DNA from 2 places in the Colwellia sp. Arc7-D genome. Region 2 is predicted to be linked to the other one. Evidence: predicted binding sites of a transcription regulator. Region 2 holds the regulator's gene; the other holds the start of a gene.

The links. Region 2 encodes sigma-54, which starts transcription at its own class of promoters, with help from an activator protein. Its sites were predicted from a motif close to GTTGGCACGNNNNTNGNNT; they were not measured.
Region 1: a site for sigma-54 is predicted at 5,426-5,444, ahead of DBO93_RS18135 (BON domain-containing protein). Genes of this name have one in related genera too.

What each region holds. Positions count from the first base shown of each region.
Region 1 covers NZ_CP028924.1:4,170,629-4,179,544, forward strand. The annotation lists gene DBO93_RS18115 (pitrilysin family protein) at 1-1,681, shown strand, start outside; gene DBO93_RS18120 (OmpA family protein) at 1,999-2,628, shown strand; gene DBO93_RS18125 (MgtC/SapB family protein) at 2,823-3,266, shown strand; gene DBO93_RS18130 (diguanylate cyclase) at 3,678-4,664, opposite strand; gene DBO93_RS18135 (BON domain-containing protein) at 4,841-5,392, opposite strand; gene DBO93_RS19160 (hypothetical protein) at 5,585-5,716, opposite strand; gene greB (transcription elongation factor GreB) at 5,814-6,287, shown strand; gene DBO93_RS18145 (VTT domain-containing protein) at 6,403-6,987, shown strand; gene DBO93_RS18150 (EAL domain-containing protein) at 7,567-8,811, shown strand.
Region 2 covers NZ_CP028924.1:3,889,254-3,898,169, reverse strand. The annotation lists gene mgtE (magnesium transporter) at 1-1,256, opposite strand, end outside; gene DBO93_RS16895 (HPr family phosphocarrier protein) at 1,764-2,042, opposite strand; gene rapZ (RNase adapter RapZ) at 2,049-2,903, opposite strand; gene ptsN (PTS IIA-like nitrogen regulatory protein PtsN) at 2,910-3,362, opposite strand; gene hpf (ribosome hibernation promoting factor) at 3,392-3,679, opposite strand; gene DBO93_RS16875 (RNA polymerase factor sigma-54) at 3,715-5,220, opposite strand; gene lptB (LPS export ABC transporter ATP-binding protein) at 5,281-6,012, opposite strand; gene lptA (lipopolysaccharide transport periplasmic protein LptA) at 6,013-6,492, opposite strand; gene lptC (LPS export ABC transporter periplasmic protein LptC) at 6,524-7,090, opposite strand; gene kdsC (3-deoxy-manno-octulosonate-8-phosphatase KdsC) at 7,087-7,632, opposite strand; gene DBO93_RS16850 (KpsF/GutQ family sugar-phosphate isomerase) at 7,634-8,599, opposite strand; gene DBO93_RS16845 (calcium/sodium antiporter) at 8,616-8,916, opposite strand, start outside.

The DNA of each region.
Region 1 (8,916 bases), 280 kb from region 2:
AGAGTCAATTGCATCAACTTTAGCAAGCTATATGCATTTTGACCGCGATCCTGAAACTATTAATCATCTTTATAATAGCTTCGATAATATTTCTGCTGATGATATTAAACGCATTGCTAACAAATACTTTATTGATGAAAACCGCACAACGGTGACTTTATCTGCTTTAGATAAGGTGGCGGGCTTTGAAAAAGAAGTCACGTTAAACACCGCTGTTGCAAACCTTAAAATGAAAAAGTCTCAACCGACTAAAGCGCAATTTACCGTATTAGACAAAACGAATGACTCACCGTTAATCGATGTTAACTTTTTGTTTTACACTGGCGCAGCAGCAGATCCTGTAGGTAAAAAAGGCACAGCGGCATTAATGGCACGTATGTTAACTCAAGGGGGTTCACAAACGCGTAGTTACAAGGAAATTCAACAAAATTTATATCCTATCGCTGGACAGTTTACCTCGCAACTTGATAAAGAAATGATGTCGTTTACTGGCCGTGTTCATAAAGACAATGCTGATTTATGGTACTCACTCATCAGTGACCAATTATTAAATCCAGGATGGCGCGAAGATGACTTTAAACGTCTGAAAAAAGAATTAATTGATGGCATTAAATCAGGACTCAAAGCCTCTAATGATGAAGAACTAGGTAAAGAGGTTTTATACAGCGAGTTATATCAAGGCCATACTTACGCGCATTTTAACAGCGGCGACCTGTCTGATTTAGACACTATTTCACTTGACGATGTTAAAGCATTTTATAAAACGCAACTAACTCAAGCTAAATTACATCTAGGTATTACTGGTGCGCTTTCAAATACTTTAAAAACGCAAATGTTTAGTGATTTAGCGCGCTTACCTGTTGGTGATGAAAAACGATTAAACATTGCAAAAGCGCCAATGCTAAAAGGTCATCATGCCACTATTGTAGAAAAGAATGCGCAATCTACGGCGGTTTCTTTTGGTTTCCCAATCAAGACTATTCGTAACGACAACGATTGGGCAGCACTATGGCTTGTTCGTTCTTATTTTGGAGAGCACAGAAGCTCGAACAGCTACCTTTATCAACAAATACGCCAAGAACGTGGCATGAACTACGGTGATTATGCTTATATTGAGTACTTCCCACGCGGTATGCATCAAACAAAACCTGATGCAAACTTGGGGCGTTCAAGTCAGATCTTCCAAGTATGGTTGCGCCCGTTACGTTCAAATAATGACGCACACTTCGCTACGCGTGCTGCTTTATATGAATTAGATAAATTAATTAAAAATGGTATGAGCGAAAAGGACTTTCAAGCTACACGTAATTATTTAACTAATTATGCCCCGCAGCTGGTAGCGAGCCAAGATCAGCAATTAGGGTATGCACTTGATAGTGAGTTTTATCAAACTGATGAGTTTGTTAAATATGTGCGCGAGCAATTTGCAAAACTCTCATTAGCAGATGTAAACCGAGTGATTAAAGCAAACTTGCAAACCGATAACATTCATTATGTATTTATTTCAGGTGACGGCGAAGACATGAAAAATCGTTTATTGTCAGAGCAAACTTCACCATTAAAATACAATTCTGAAAAACCAGCAGAGTTATTAGCGACTGATAAAATTATTGAAAGCTATAAACTGGCTCTACCAAGTAAAAACGTCAAAGTATTAGCGGTTGATGCAGTATTTAAATAGCCTTTACCGAGCAGAATAACGTAACGATTAACTTGCTTCAAAACACCACGCTTGTCGTGGTGTTTTTATATCGGATTTACGATATATCGCAGACTGACTAACGAGCACTAAGAAGTTAATTTTTTCGCATGGGACTGCGTTCTAATTTTAGGCGTTAAGGCAAAAGTACCCTGAAGATACACATTGATGATCTTTAAAGGTTAACTGCTCGTATTTAATTGCTACAATCAGGCACTCTCGTTCATTAACCATTCATTTTTCTTTGGTATAATGAAAACAAGTTATTCAAATTGTTAATTTTCTTTAAGGTCGTATTTATGCAGTGTAAAAAATCCATTATCAGTTTAATTGTTGTATCGTTGGCATTCACCGGTTGTGCGAGTACTAATAAAGAAAAAGGTGCTGCTATTGGCGCTATTACTGGCGCAGTAATTGGAAAATCGACCAGTAATCATAAAAATAAACGTGCTGTTTGGGGTGCTGCTATTGGTGCTATTGCGGGTGTTGCTATTGGTGATTACATGGATAAACAAGAGCAAGAGTTTCGTGACGAATTGTCAGGCTCAGGTATTGAAGTAGTAAGAGAAGGTGATAATTTACGCTTAATCATGCCAGCCAACATTACTTTTGCTACAGGCCAAGCTTATATTACGTCAGGGTTTTACAGTACCTTGGACGATATAGCACGTGTATTAAATAAATATGAAAAAACCTTATTAAGTATTGAAGGTCATACCGATAGCCAAGGTGGTGCAGAGTTTAATCAAAACTTATCTGAGCAACGTGCGGGTAGTGTTAAACAGTATTTAACGAACCAAGATATTATGGCTAGTCGATTACAAACAGTTGGTTACGGTGAGACACGTGCTGTTGCTGATAACACTACTGCCAATGGTCGTGCATTAAATCGTCGAGTAGAAATTCAAATTATTCCAAACCAAGCGTAACGCACTTTAAAATAGTTTACTCAGCGAAAATCAATATAAATACCACTGACATCAGTGGTATTTTTTTGGACTATTTTCAGTAAGTAAGTAATATAAAGTATAAAAATCAAACATTATTAATACTCATACAAACTAAAACTCGTTACTTAACCTGAAAGTAAAAGGTTTCTTCAACTTAAAGGACAAAAGGACTTATGGATTTATTTAGCCTCAATATTAATCTAGATGAAGTCGTGAAAAATATAATGCAGCTATTTATCGCATTAGTATTGCCAATTATGACCGCATGGGAAAGAGAAACAAGTAGTAGGTCAGCGGGCTTAAGAACCTTCCCTTTAGTATCAATGGCAGCTTGTACCTTCACTATTCTTGCCATGTCTATTTTTAACGACCAAGACGCTCAATCTAAAGTTATTGCGGGTATTGTCACCGGCATCGGTTTTATCGGTGGTGGTGCAATTTTAAAAGACTCATCACAGGTTAGCGGAACATCAACAGCGGCGGCAATTTGGTCTACAGGAGCTATAGGGATTGCGGTGGGTTTAGAACGTATAGAAATTGCAATTGCGTTAAGTATTATGACTTTTGCAACGCTTAAAATTATAGGTAGAGTGAAAAAAGAAGTCCCTAAGGATTAATAGAAGTCTTTAAAGGGCTAAGGTTTGAGTTTTATCTTCACTGACGATGTATTTATTCACTCTAGTTAAACTCATTTTATACTGCTGCTTTTAAAATGAGTTTCTAGCCGTGTTATCGCACCATCTTTTGTTAAAAATTACACAATCTAAATATACTTACTTTAATTTTAGTTAGTTACGCTGATTTTCTACTGTAATATGTATATCGTAAAAATATCAGCGTTTAAACTAACAGCACTATTTGCCGCTATTGGATTGAAAATATTGAGTGTTTTCCTGATTGTACCAGCAATAATATTGACCAGGCTGCACATAAGGATTTTTCGGTCTCTGTTTCAGGCTTTTTTTAAATATCTGAACAATGGCATTCCAGTAATTTTGCAAAATTCTTCCCCTTAAATAGCTCATTAACTAACTACAAACTTGGTTACGACCGTATGTTTTTGCTTTATACAAACTGACGTCTGCTTGATTCATAAACTCTTTAATCCCAATACTTGTTTCATCTTTAAAAGTGGGCGAATAGCTCGTTACCCCTGCACTGATAGTAATGTTATGGTATTTTGCATTGACAGCATGCGGGATATTTAGCTCATTAACCGACTTAACCAAATCGTTGGCTATTTTTGTAGCACCTACTAAGTCGGTAAATGGCAGTAAAATAACAAACTCCTCTCCACCAAATCTGGCAACAAGATCTGTAGTGCGCTTTCTAGTTGCCACTAAACACTGAGCGACTAGGGTTAAGCATTCATCGCCTTTCACATGGCCAAATTCATCGTTGTAATGTTTAAAGTGGTCAATATCGACCATAATAAGTGATATATCTCCTGCCCCTCGTATTACAGCTTGCCAGTCATGAACTAACTGGTTATCAAAACAGAACCGATTAGCAATACCGGTTAAAGCATCGGTTTTTGAAACCAGTTCCAGCTCTTTAGTGTGCTTCACTAATTTAATATGATTTTTTACACGACTGAATAGGATTTTAGGCAAAGTATCTGAGGCAATATAATCAATAGCCCCTAAATCTAGCATTTGCTCCTCTTCTATTTCACTGTAATGATCACTAATAAAAATCATTTGAATGTGCTCTGTCGACTTATGCTGTTTCACAAATTTACACACATCCGCGCTAGTCATTTGAGCTAATTGTGTTGATGAAAGTACTATGTCAATGTTGCCATTTAAAATAGCTTTTAACGCCATTAAACCATCACTTGCTGTTTGTATTTGAAAGTGAGTGCCAAATATATTGCGCCAATCTGTCAATTGATTTTCGAACTCATTAACCAGTAATAGGGTTAGCTTGGAGTTACTTTTTGGTGTTAACTTACTATTATGTAAAGTAGAAGCTATTGCGTACACATTATCTTGAGAGGTTGGTGCTGAAGCCATCTAATCCTCCAAATTAGCTTTCGAGAGAAAGCAATGTTGAAATAATATAAAATCAAAACTCAGCAACACCAAATCAGATCAACGATAGATTATGATGAACACATGTTCAAATTTTGAAAAGTGCGAAAGTTAAACGCACGCCTAGAGCGTGCGTTTAGTTGAACTATTGCGAAATACTAATGCTTAACCATTTCCAATTTATCAACCACCGATTTAACGTCGGTTGTATTTTTGGCAATAGCAACAGCTAGTTGTTTTGCTGCATCTGAGTCAACTTGACCTGATAATGTAACCACGCCTTTTATGACTTCTACTTCGATAGCGGTTCCGCTTACTTCTGATTCAAATAAAAGCTTTGTTTTTACAACTGTTTCAATTTTGGAATCTGTTAATGCGATAAGCATTTTACTGTCTTTGGTAGATTTATTATCTATTACTGTCAAACGGTTATCGACTGAATTTACACCTTCTAGGCTAGCAACTAACTCTTCAGCCAACGCTTTATCAACATCGCTTTCAACTTTACCCGTTAGAATGACTACACCGTTTTTCACATCAGTATTGATGTCGAAAGAATTCAGATTCGTATTAAATAATAAAGTGCTTTCGGCTTTACCATCTAACCAAGCGTCTTTTGAGGTATCTTTCCATGTGTTCTCTGCATATGCTGCTGACGAGCCAACTGTTAATAATGTTAACGCAATAATTGAACGAATTGAGTTTTTCATATTATTCTCCTTTTAGTTAAGACAACAATACTAATGCCACATCTATGCCAGTAAAATAAAGCACTGATTAATAACGATATAATTTATTTTGTCCATTTATTTTTTGTGTTATTGAATCATCATCGCGATTTATTTACCGATTGGATTGTAAAAAGTACATAGGTGGGTAAAGTGAAAGTATCACAATGTGTATTACACAAACGTGTGATATTTATAAGCTACGTCAAAGTTGATGTTCGTAACGCCATGTTGAACATTAGCTTTTAAATGAATTACGTGATGTACGCCTGAACAAATACTCTCTAGCATAACAATATATTTCATTATATTATTACCTACAGCTTAATGAGGGTTTTATTTTTCTTATTATTTGTAAAATATCACTGCTATCTCCTCCAATTATCGAACTCACAAACAACATATGAAAACCAAATTAATTACTCGACCAGGCTATGTATTACTTCAGCAAGAGTTAAATAAACTCTGGCGAGAAGACCGTCCAGAAACAACCCGAAAAGTTTCGTGGGCGGCAAGTTTAGGGGATCGAAGTGAGAACGCTGATTATCAATATAATAAAAAGCGTTTGCGAGAGATTGATCGCCGCGTGCGTTATCTTCGAAAAATACTCGAAGAGTTAAAAGTTGTCGATTACGGCCCTCAACAAGAAGGCAAAGTATTTTTCGGTGCTTGGGTCAGTTTAGAAAATGACGACAATGAAACGCTAAAGTTTCGCATTGTTGGTCCAGAAGAAATCTATGGTCGCAACGACTACTCTTCAATTGACTCACCGATTTCACGCGCATGTTTAAAGAAAGAAGTTGATGACGAAGTCGTGGTTAAAACGCCTACGGGTGAAAAAATTTGGTACGTTAACGCCATTCAATATGAAAAATAATTAATGAAAATAATGCAATAGTCTAACAATCGATACTTTTTGAAATTTCATATTAAATTTAACACTCGATATATCTACTTACCTCGATAATTACCGACAACTAAAAGGAGTTTTGATGTCCGTACAAAATAAGATTAAACAAAAAACGCGTGAATTTATAGATTCTAGACATATGCTTAGAGGTATTACCATTGCTTCTTTTCTAGAATCTACCATAGTCCCCATTCCTTTAGAGGCCGTATTAATTCCTCTTATGCAGGCACGCCGCGAAAAACTTTGGCTTATTGCATTCATGGCAACATTAGGCTGTATAGCTGGCGCTTTACTTGGTTATACACTGGGATATTATCTATTTGATATTGCTGGCGAGTGGGTTATCAACACATTTTCAAACCCCGAACAATTTGAAAATGTGAAACAAAAAATGCATGACCAAGGCTTTTGGTTTGTTATCACCTTAGGCATAGTGCCAATTCCGTTTCAAATAGCCATGCTGGCAGCTGGTGCAACTAAATATTCACTCACTTTATTTATAATAGCCTCGGCTATTGCAAGATCTATTCGATATTTTGGTCTAGCGATTGTCGTGTATTACGCCGGTAATCAAGCTGAGCGTATTATCAGTAAACATAAAACAAAAACCATGATCGCTTTAACGCTTTTAATATTAACTGCTTGGGCATTAAGTCGTATGCTTTAAAGATTGATGAATAGCACGCTCTATTTATTGATAATAGAAGTAATAAACTGCATTTTACACATAAATTAGATAACCATTAGACTGTGTAGTCACTAGTGATTGTTGAAGACTTGCGTTATTAATAGCTTGCATAAAAAGGTCACTAGGATTGTCGTTTAGCTGATCAGCCACAAATAAAATTAATCAGTAAACTAACGATATTATCGAAATATTAACAACACTTAACATCTTGTTTTAAGCCTTAATAATTCATATAGTGTATGGAGTTTAGTGAGAAATCAAAACTTATAGCCACTGTCGATTCGTACTATAAATGAATAGTAGTATTACAGGGTTAATACTTTAATGCTATGGCGTGCAGTACTCTATACTTATTAGTCAAACAAGCGACAAAAATTTCAACCTAACAGAGGTGATAATTTCATATCTTCTGCGCTAGTAAATAGGTTTTTTATTTTTAAAGTAACACTTAAAACAATAGCTAAACCTCTCATTAAAAAGTCAAAACTTGACACCATTGGCGGTTATAAATAGTATTATTTAATATACGCTGCACATTTTTATTGTATGGATAAATATATGGACAGACAATTTATCGACCACATTTTTGATCCGAATGAAGAAACTAACGTTGGCGCTAAATTATTAAACCTACTGGCACTTGTTCGCAAACATTTAGATATGGAAGTCGCTTTCATTTCAGAGTTTGTTGGTAATGACCGCGTATTCAAATTAGTCGATAAGCAAACTTCAAGCTCAACAGTCTGCGTTGGAAATTCAGACGTGATTAAAGAAACTTATTGCCAAAAAATTGCTGATAATCAACTAGACCCCATAATCACTGATACTAAAGCTAACCCAATAACGAATGTAATGCCGATAACAAAGGAGTTGAACATTGGTTGTTATATTGGCGTTCCTATCGTTCTTTCTGATGGAGGGATGTACGGGACATTTTGTTGCTATAAGTCGCATCCCGATGACAGTTTAAATGGCAGAGATTTAACTTTTTTAACACTGATCTCCGAAGTTGCCGCTGAGCTTATTGAAAAAAATGTTCAATTCGAAATGTTAAACAAAGATGCCAAGCTAGCTATTGAAAATGTTATTAAAACCAAGGGTATCGATATTTATTTTCAACCAATATTTAGCTTAAACACTAATAAAATTTCAGGTTTTGAAGCCCTTTCACGCTTTACTTCGATACCTTATCGCACACCTGACATTTGGTTTAACGAGGCGGCTCAACTAGGCCTGGGTGAACCACTGGAAATGCTTGCTATACAAAATACACTCGATTATATAGACAAGTTTGATAAAGCGACTTATATATCAGTTAATACAGCTCCTGAACATATATTATCAGGTGCCATAGCAAAGGTTTTTGAGCAAATAGATTGTAATCAAATAGTGTTAGAATTAACTGAGCATACTCAGGTATTAGATTACCCCGCAATGCGCGAGGCTCTGAAACCACTACGTATCAAAGGTATGCGTTTAGCTATTGATGATGCAGGTGCTGGCTTTTCATCATTTCAACATATATTAGAGCTTGAAGCGGATATCATTAAACTTGATATTAGCCTAACGCAAAATATAAATAAGGAGAGAAGTAAATACCTTTTGGCTAAGGCTTTATGTGGTTTTGCTAAGGCGATTAACTGTATTATTCTTGCTGAGGGTGTTGAAACACAAGATGAACTCGATACACTGAGGGTGCTAGGTGTTGATAAAGTGCAAGGCTACCTGCTGGGTCGCCCAGCGCCATTTGAAGACGTTGTAAAGTATCAAACCACAACACTTTTAAATAAGCTTTCTGAGTAATTATCAACGTTTAAATAAATTTTGCTGCTTGCTACTGCTTATTGTACAACCCGCTTCAGCTAAATTTTTGTGGAATAATATAATAGCTCGTTTAGCCATATATAT
Region 2 (8,916 bases):
ATCTTTTTCAGCATTAATGGCACAGTAACACCAGCAATACCGGCTGCGGTCATATTCATTAACATCGCAAAAGCGATAATGGCACCTAACATGAGGTTTTGTTGCCATATAGCGACCACAGAGGCAATTAACACCGCCCAAATTAAACCATTAAAAAAACCGATGGCTAGTTCTTTGTATAATAAAATGCGTGAGTTACTTTCACCAACATGCCCTAACGCCATACCACGAATAACAAGTGTTAACGTTTGATTACCCGCAACACCCCCCATACTAGGCACAAGCGAGTTAAGCACAGCTAAAATGGCTAATTGGTTTAAAATACCTTCAAACATACTCGAAACGGCAACAGCCATAAGCGCAGTAATTAAATTTACGCCTAACCAAATAGAGCGACGTTGCGTACTTTTTAGTACCGGGGCGAAAGTATCAGCTTCGTCATCTAGACCCGCCATACTCATCATGGAATGTTCGGCTTCTTCACGAATAATATCAACAACATCATCAACGGTAATACGACCGAGTAGTCGACCTTCTTGGTCGATAACTGGAGCAGAAAACCAATCGTAACGCTCAAAGAGTTTCGCGACATCTTTTTCATTCATATCAGCAGTAATTGCCTGAATATCTTTATCTATGAGGCTAGAAATAATGGTTTCTGCTTTCGCTGTTACTATGGATGATAATGAAACAGCGCCGATGAAATGATCTTCACGGTCAACAACATAGAAAGAGTCAGTCGCTTCGGGTAACTCACCCCGTAAGCGTAAGTAACGTAACACCACATCCACTGTCACATCAGGACGAATGGATATAGTATCGGTATTCATAATACCGCCGGCTGTGTCTTCCTCGAATGAAAGTGCTGCTTCTACACGACTGCGATCTTGCCAGTCCATCGCGTTAAGCACTTCTTGGTAAACACTGTCAGGTAATGTTCGAAAAACTTCGGCTAAATCATCAACATCCATCCCTTCTGCAACAGCAGCTAGTTTTTCTGGATTTATGTTTTTTAGAATACCTTTTCGAACTTCTTCGTTTAGCTCTTCAAGAACATCACCATGATGATCGGCATCAATTAACTGCCAAAGAGCCATACGGCTTTTGGTCGGAGATGACTCTAAAAGTAAGGCAAGGTCGTAAGCTGGCATGTCTTGCAATAACTTGCGGACATAGACAAACATACCGCTATCGAGGGCATCGTTAACCTGCTGGAGGCGTTGGTGACTATATTCTTGTTCGGAAACTTCCGGCATACTTTTACCTTTTGCCGCTACAAAACGAAAACTGTTAAGGATGTTGAACTTACTGTCAGGTGTTTAATATGGTATTTAGCACCTGAATATTATGCATTACAATCAAATTAACGTGTGAGTACGCCATATATAATTGAAAACTACATTATTTTGAGGTTAATTAAGGTTACTTTAGTCTCGTAAACTTGAACCAAAAAAATTAACCAAAAAAGTTAAACAGCCCGATGATAAATGACAATTATTAACTTTCTATTAAATTATACCAAATGAGTGAAAATTCGACTAAATGAATATGTAATGCATTTCGACTTTACAGGCAAAGCCGAGAATGAATATGCTTGAGGTAATTCGATTGTGCTAAATTCCCAACTTTAACGATAAGTTAGCTAATTCATTATTTTATATGGTATCGAATGTTAATATTTAACGCGTTGAGTTTACCGTAATTTTCGATATTTCGCAGCTTTTTTATTGACTTAACGGTGCCGACAATAAATATGAGTTTTGCTACTCGGCTTCATCAAATTTGTTGCTGAAAAGTTGGCAAATTTCTTCGAGTGCTAATTCAGCGTCTTCACCCGTAGCAATTACCTTAACGGTTTTACCTTGTGCACCTGCAAGCAGCATTATGCCCATAATACTGTTGGCGTCGGCATGATTTTCGTCTAATTCAATGGTGACTTTTGCGGTAAACTTTTGACTTAATTGTGCGAGTTTAGAAGCCGCTCGGGCATGAAGCCCAAGCTTGTTGATGATGAGAACATAACGGCTGGCTTGTGTGCTCATAGCAAGTTACGTTGTGGCAACAGGTAAATCGCGATGACGAGACTGCACGTCTTTACGTTCTTTACGCATATTATTTGCGAGTAATTCGGTGATATATACAGAGCGATGCATACCGCCGGTACAACCAACCGCTATAGTAATATAACTGCGATTATTTCGTTCTAGATGCGGTAACCAGGTCATCATGAAGCTATTTATTTGCCAAATAAACTTTGTCACAATAGGTTGGCTAGCAAGGAAATCTTGCACAGGTTTATCTAATCCGGTGAAGCCCTTAAGTTCTTTATCCCAAAATGGGTTAGGTAAAAATCGCGCATCAAATACATAGTCTGCATCTTGTGGTACGCCATGTTTAAAGCCAAAAGATTCAAAAACAACCACCATAGAACCCGATTTTTTACCTAGTATACGCTCTCTAACTAAGTCGGCTAGCTGATGTGGTGATAGCTGGCTAGTGTTAATATATAAATGTGCACGACTTGCGATAGGTTCAAGAAGCTTTTTTTCTAAGGCTATGGCTTGGTCTAAGGCTATATTTTGTCTAATTAGCGGATGTAAGCGTCGTGTCTCGCTGAAACGACGGATTAGGTCACTATCGTCGGCATCTAAATAAAGTAAACTTAGCTCTACGGCATTAGGTAAGTATTCTATAATTTCGGGTACATCGTTAGGGTCAGCAGGTAGGTTTCGAACATCTAGGCTGACGGCAACATTTTCATAATCATTAATGACGGTATGAATTAAAGCGGGTAACAAATTAACCGGTATATTATCTACACAATAGTAGCCCAGATCTTCTAATACGCGTAATGCAACACTTTTACCTGATCCTGAACGACCACTGACTATAATTAACTTCATGGGGACTTAACTCGCCTGTTGGATTAGCTGAAACAGCTCTTGGTTACTTTGGCATTTACGCACTTGTTTGCAAAATTGTTTTTCACGAAAAATTTTTGCGATACTTTGTAATGTACACAGGTGATTTTGGCATTCATTTTCGGGCACAAATAAAGCAATAAAAATGTCCACAGGACGATTATCTATCGCATCAAAATCTATCGGCTCTTCTGTGGTAATAACCACCGCAATGGGTTGGGTAGAATTATCTAAACGTCCATGCGGTATCGCTATGCCATTTCCTATGCCGGTAGAACCCATTCTTTCGCGCTTAACTAGGCTTTCTAGTAGCTGAAAAGTATCGTGTTCAACCAATTTTTCAGCGGCCAGACTACTTAAGTATTCTAGAATACGTTTTTTACTGGAACCCGGTGCTGCACAAATAGTGCATTCCGGGGTTAGGATATCTTGCAACTTCATAAACTTATAAAACCTAAAGCGACTTGGCGCTAATGCTTGTTGATTTTGCCTTTGTATTTCAAAATTTGGCGATCTAATTTATCAATTAATGCATCAATTGATGCATACATATCGTTATGTTCAGCCTTAGCGTGAACCTCCGAGCCCGTTAAATGCACAGTAGATTCAGCGATCTGGTTCAATTTTTCAACCGTTAGTACCACATGTACATTATTAATGTGTTCAAAGTGGCGCTCTATTTTTTCAAATTTAGCATTAACATAATCACGTAATGAGTCGGTAACATCGACATGGTGTCCAGTAAGATTAATTTGCATAAGCTTCATTCCTCTTTTTTGGTGATTAAGGTTGCCTACAATAGGCTTTTACGTTGATTTGACGGCGGTATAGAGAGTGACTCTCGATACTTGGCAATAGTGCGTCTTGCTACTTTAATGCCTTGTTCGGCCAAGATATCGGCGATTTTACTGTCGCTTAATGGCTTTGCGGGTATTTCGGCGGCAACAAGTTTTTTAATTAACTCACGAATAGCGGTTGATGAGCATTCACCACCATTTTCAGTACTTACATGGCTAGAGAAGAAGTATTTAAGCTCAAAAATGCCTCTGGGTGTATGCATATACTTTTGTGTAGTAACACGAGAAATAGTCGATTCGTGCATATCTACCGCTTCGGCAATATCATTTAAAACCATAGGTCGCATAGCTTCAGGGCCATGTTCAAAGAAACCCTGCTGGCGCTGTACAATACAATTGGACACTTTTAACAAGGTATCGTTCCTGCTTTCAAGGCTTTTGATAAACCATTTAGCTTCTTGCAAGTTCGAGCGAATAAATTGACTGTCTGCTGATGATTTCATCGAGCGAGACATGGCAGCATATTGTTGATTTACCGATAACTTAGGTGCTGTGTCTGGGTTTAGCTCTACAGTCCAGCGACCATTTTTCTTTTCAACCGACACGTCAGGAATAACATACTGTTCTTCACTCTTGATAACACTATCGCCCGGGCGAGGGTCTAATGATTGTATTAAGCGAATAACTTCACGTAATTGGTCTTCTTTAATGCGTAACTTTCGCATCAATTGGCGATAATCGCGATTACCCAATAATTCGATATGCTCGGTTACCGCTAACTTACTTTCAGCGAGCCAAGGCGTATCTTTTGAAAATTGGTTGAGCTGAATAAGTAAACACTCTGGAATTGAACGAGCCGCTACGCCCACCGGATCAAAAACGTTAATCCGTTTAAGCACTACTTCAATTTCATCAAGTTCAACACCATCAATGCCTACGCTTTCTAATATCTCGTCTGCAGAAACTGTTAGGTAGCCGGCATCATCTATAGCTTCAATAATAGCGATAGCAATTGTTCTATCGGTATCGCTAAATGGTGTTAGTTCCATTTGCCAAATAAGATGGTCTTGTAAGGAGTCTTTTGTTTCACCCTGATAGGTATAATCTTCTGATGCATGACCAACACCGCCACTGCTCGCACTGGCACTAAAGTTGTCATCCCAGGTTGTATCACTATTTAATTCTTCGGGTATGTCAGTTTTTGCTAGGCCTTCTGATGAGCTTATTTCATCAATAGTCGGTACAGAATCTTCGCTGCCATCTGAGGATATTTCTACGCTATCGCCAATACCAGCGGAGTATGCTTCTTCTAAATTGTCAGGGGTGTTTTCTGAATTGTTGTCGGGAGATTCATCAACTTCAAGTAAAGGGTTACTTTCAAGAGCTTCTTGAATTTCTTGTTGTAAATCCAAGGTCGATAATTGCAACAGCTTGATAGCCTGCTGCAATTGCGGGGTCATCGTTAATTGTTGTCCGATACGGAGTTGCAGAGTAGGACGCATTTACGTTTTCTTTTCCCTGTTCAAGTACATTAGTATGTTACCGAGTAAGTCTGTTATTCACTATAGCGTGAATTGTTCACCAAGGTATACATCTCTTACGTGTTGATTTGCAAGTATTTCAGTAGAGTTACCTTCGGCAATAAGCTCGCCGTGACTAACAATATAGGCATGCTCACAGACATCGAGGGTTTCACGTACATTATGGTCGGTAATTAAGATACCTATGCCACGTTCTTTTAAGTGTAGGATAATTTTTTTTATATCACCTACCGAAATTGGATCAACACCAGCAAAAGGTTCATCAAGGAGAATAAATTTAGGATCTGCAGCTAAAGCTCGCGCTATTTCAACTCGTCGACGTTCACCACCAGAAAGGCTCATGCCGAGGTTGTCTTTGATATGACCAATGTTAAATTCTTCTAATAAATGCTCAAGTTTTTCTTCTCTTTCAACGTCGGTTAGCGTTTTACGGGTTTGTAAAATAGCCATTATGTTGTCATAAACCGTTAGTTTACGAAAAATTGAAGCTTCTTGAGGTAGATAACCAATACCTTTGCGGGCACGTTCATGCATAGGCAATAAGGTTAAATCTTCGTCATTTAAAATAATTGAGCCACTGTCGTTATTAACTAAGCCAACGATCATGTAAAACGAAGTGGTTTTACCTGCGCCATTTGGTCCTAATAAGCCAACAATTTGTCCAGCAGAAACCTTCATGCTAACGTTTTTAACGACTTTTCTGCCTTTGTAGGCTTTTGCAAGGCCAATGGCTGATAATGTTGAAGTAGACATTTACTCTTGCTTGTCCTTAGATTTTTTTGGCAATTCAGTTTTATTTTTTGGCTGCAATACTGTTTCAACCTTAGCATTTTCTAAGCTTTCGGCATTGACATATTCAGTCTCGAAGTTATAGGTAATTTTACTGCCACTTACTTCACTACCTTCTTGGCGTAGCAAAGCATTACCTGAAATAACAACCGTATTCAAATCAGGTTCATAACGAATTTCATTGGCTTGTAAATTGATAGGGCTACCATCTTGCAGCGTTTGCTCAAATGTCGCAGGAGAACCTTTTGCAATATAAATTTTATTATTGCTTTTATCTTGAGTTATCACCTGTACGAGTTCTGCATTAATTGTCAGTGAACCTTGAGAGATAATGACATTATCAATATAACTGAATATTTTATTTTTCAGATCAGCTGCTTGGCGTGAAGAAGAAATTTTAATTTCTTGGTCAACATCGAATTTTTCAGCATTTACTGTCGGCATTAATAATGCAAATGCAGAAAAATAAATAAGGTTATTTTTTAATTTTTTTATAAATGGTTTGTACATGTTCAGTCAATGTCATCTGTGTTGTGTTTAAGTCTACAATTAATCCTGAGCCATACATAGTAAATCCTTTACCTAATATTAAGATTGTTTGCTCTGAGCTGATAATATTTGTTTTTAAGTCCATTTCTAGATTTTTTCCGTGTACTTCCTGTATTAAACTTTCTTCATCAGTGGCGATTAAACGTACGCGATTTTTTAATTTTACACGATTATTATTATATAGCGTGCCTTCATTGGCGGTTATTTGCCAAGTCGGTTTATTGTTTTTTGGGTACAAGGTGTAACGTGGGTATTCAAAGTGTGTGACCTCTAATTGAGCATAATGTTCCATTCGTTGGGCTTCAACATTATAGGATAATGGGCCTGTTGATTTGTAAACATCACTGTTGAGGTTTTCAGCAATAAATTCTGGCTGATTGGCACTTTCGAGAATATTGCTGGTTTGTTTTTCTGCACCAAACCATTCGAGTATGCCATAGGTTGTTAAGGCGAGTAAAAAAAGTGCTATTGTCGCAATAGTTATGCGATTCATATACTTGCACCTGACGCATTAGCTAAAGTCTGTTGACTTTGCATAATAAGATCGCAGGTTTCTCGTACCGCACCAAAACCACCGCGGGTATAAGTTATGTAGTCACACAAGTTTAAAATGGCGGGATGTGCATCATTTACTGCAATGCTAAAACCAACATAGTTTAGACAATCGAAGTCAGGCATATCATCGCCGATGTAAGCCACTTGTTCTGGCTTTAACTTTAATGAAGCGAGCATTGCTTTCAACGCTGGCAGTTTGTTTTCTTCGCCTTGCACTATATGTTTTACGTTTAATGCGGTCATACGAGTTTGTACGATATTGGATTTTCTGCCTGTAATTACACCAACATCAACACCACTAGCTCCTAGCGCTTTGATGCCATATCCATCTTTGGTATGAAAGGCTTTTAATTCTTCACCATTGTTACCTAAATAAATACGGCCATCAGAAAAAACGCCGTCAATATCACAAACAAAGAGTTTGATCTTTTGTGCTTTTTGCCAAACACTTGGCGAAACTTTTCCGTATAAACTGTCCAATTTATAGCACTCCTGATTTCAATAAGTCATGCATATTCATCGCGCCAATAGGCTGATTATCATCGTTGACGATAATTAAGCCATTAATTTTTTTGTCTTCCATAATTTTTAATGCTTCTGCCGCTAACATGTCTTGTTTAGCTACCAGTGGATTTTTTGTCATTACACTGGTGATGCTATCTTGATGAATATTAATTTCAGCATCTAAAATACGACGTAAATCACCATCAGTAAAAAGACCGACAAGTATGTTGTCACTGTCAACCACAGCCGTCATGCCTAAGCCTTTTAACGACATCTCAACTAAGGCATCTTTTATTTTAGCACTTTGTGTCACCGTTGGGAGTCGTTCATCTTTGTGCATTATGTCGGCTAAGCGTAATAATAATCTTTTACCAAGGCTACCACCGGGATGCGATAAAGCAAAGTCGTCGGCGGTAAAACCACGCGCGTTAAGTAAAGCAACGGCTAAAGCGTCACCCATAACTAAAGTGGCTGTTGTGCTTGATGTTGGTGCTAGCCCTAACGGACAAGCTTCTTGTGATACTTTTACACAGACATGGGTATCGGCAAGTTTAGCAAGTGTAGAGTCGGGCTTGCCGGTCATGGCAATTATTTTGGCGCCAATACGCTTAAGAACAGGAATAATGGCCAATACTTCACCCGTTTCACCTGAGTTAGAAATGGTTAATACGACATCATCAATGGTGACCATGCCAAGATCACCATGACTTGCTTCACCGGGATGAACAAAAAATGAAGGTGTACCTGTACTGGCTAAAGTAGCCGCAATTTTACCACCAATGTGACCAGATTTTCCCATGCCAATGACGATAACACGACCTCGACAATTAAACATTAGCTCACAAGCCTGTGCAAAGTCGTCGTCGATAAATTGCGTTAACTCAGCAATAGCTTGTTGCTCAATATGAATTACATTCAGTGCTAATTGTTTAAAGTTTTTCATGACTAAAGACCAATTTTTAAGCGTTGATTTGACTAAAAAGTAACACTTGATAACCAATAAAGACGGCTAATAATAGTAACCCTTTCGCGCGCGTGATGCGAAACTTTCCACCACGACTAAAACAAAGTATAAATAATAAGAAGGTGGTTGCTAGCATAAATGGAGCGTCGCGCACGGCAGCGGCGTTATCAATATTGCCTGGAGAAATTAATCCCGCAAGCGACAACACAGCTAATATATTAAATATATTTGAGCCAATAATATTACCAAGGGCTAGATCATCTTCTTTTTTAATAATACTCATAATACTGGCTGCT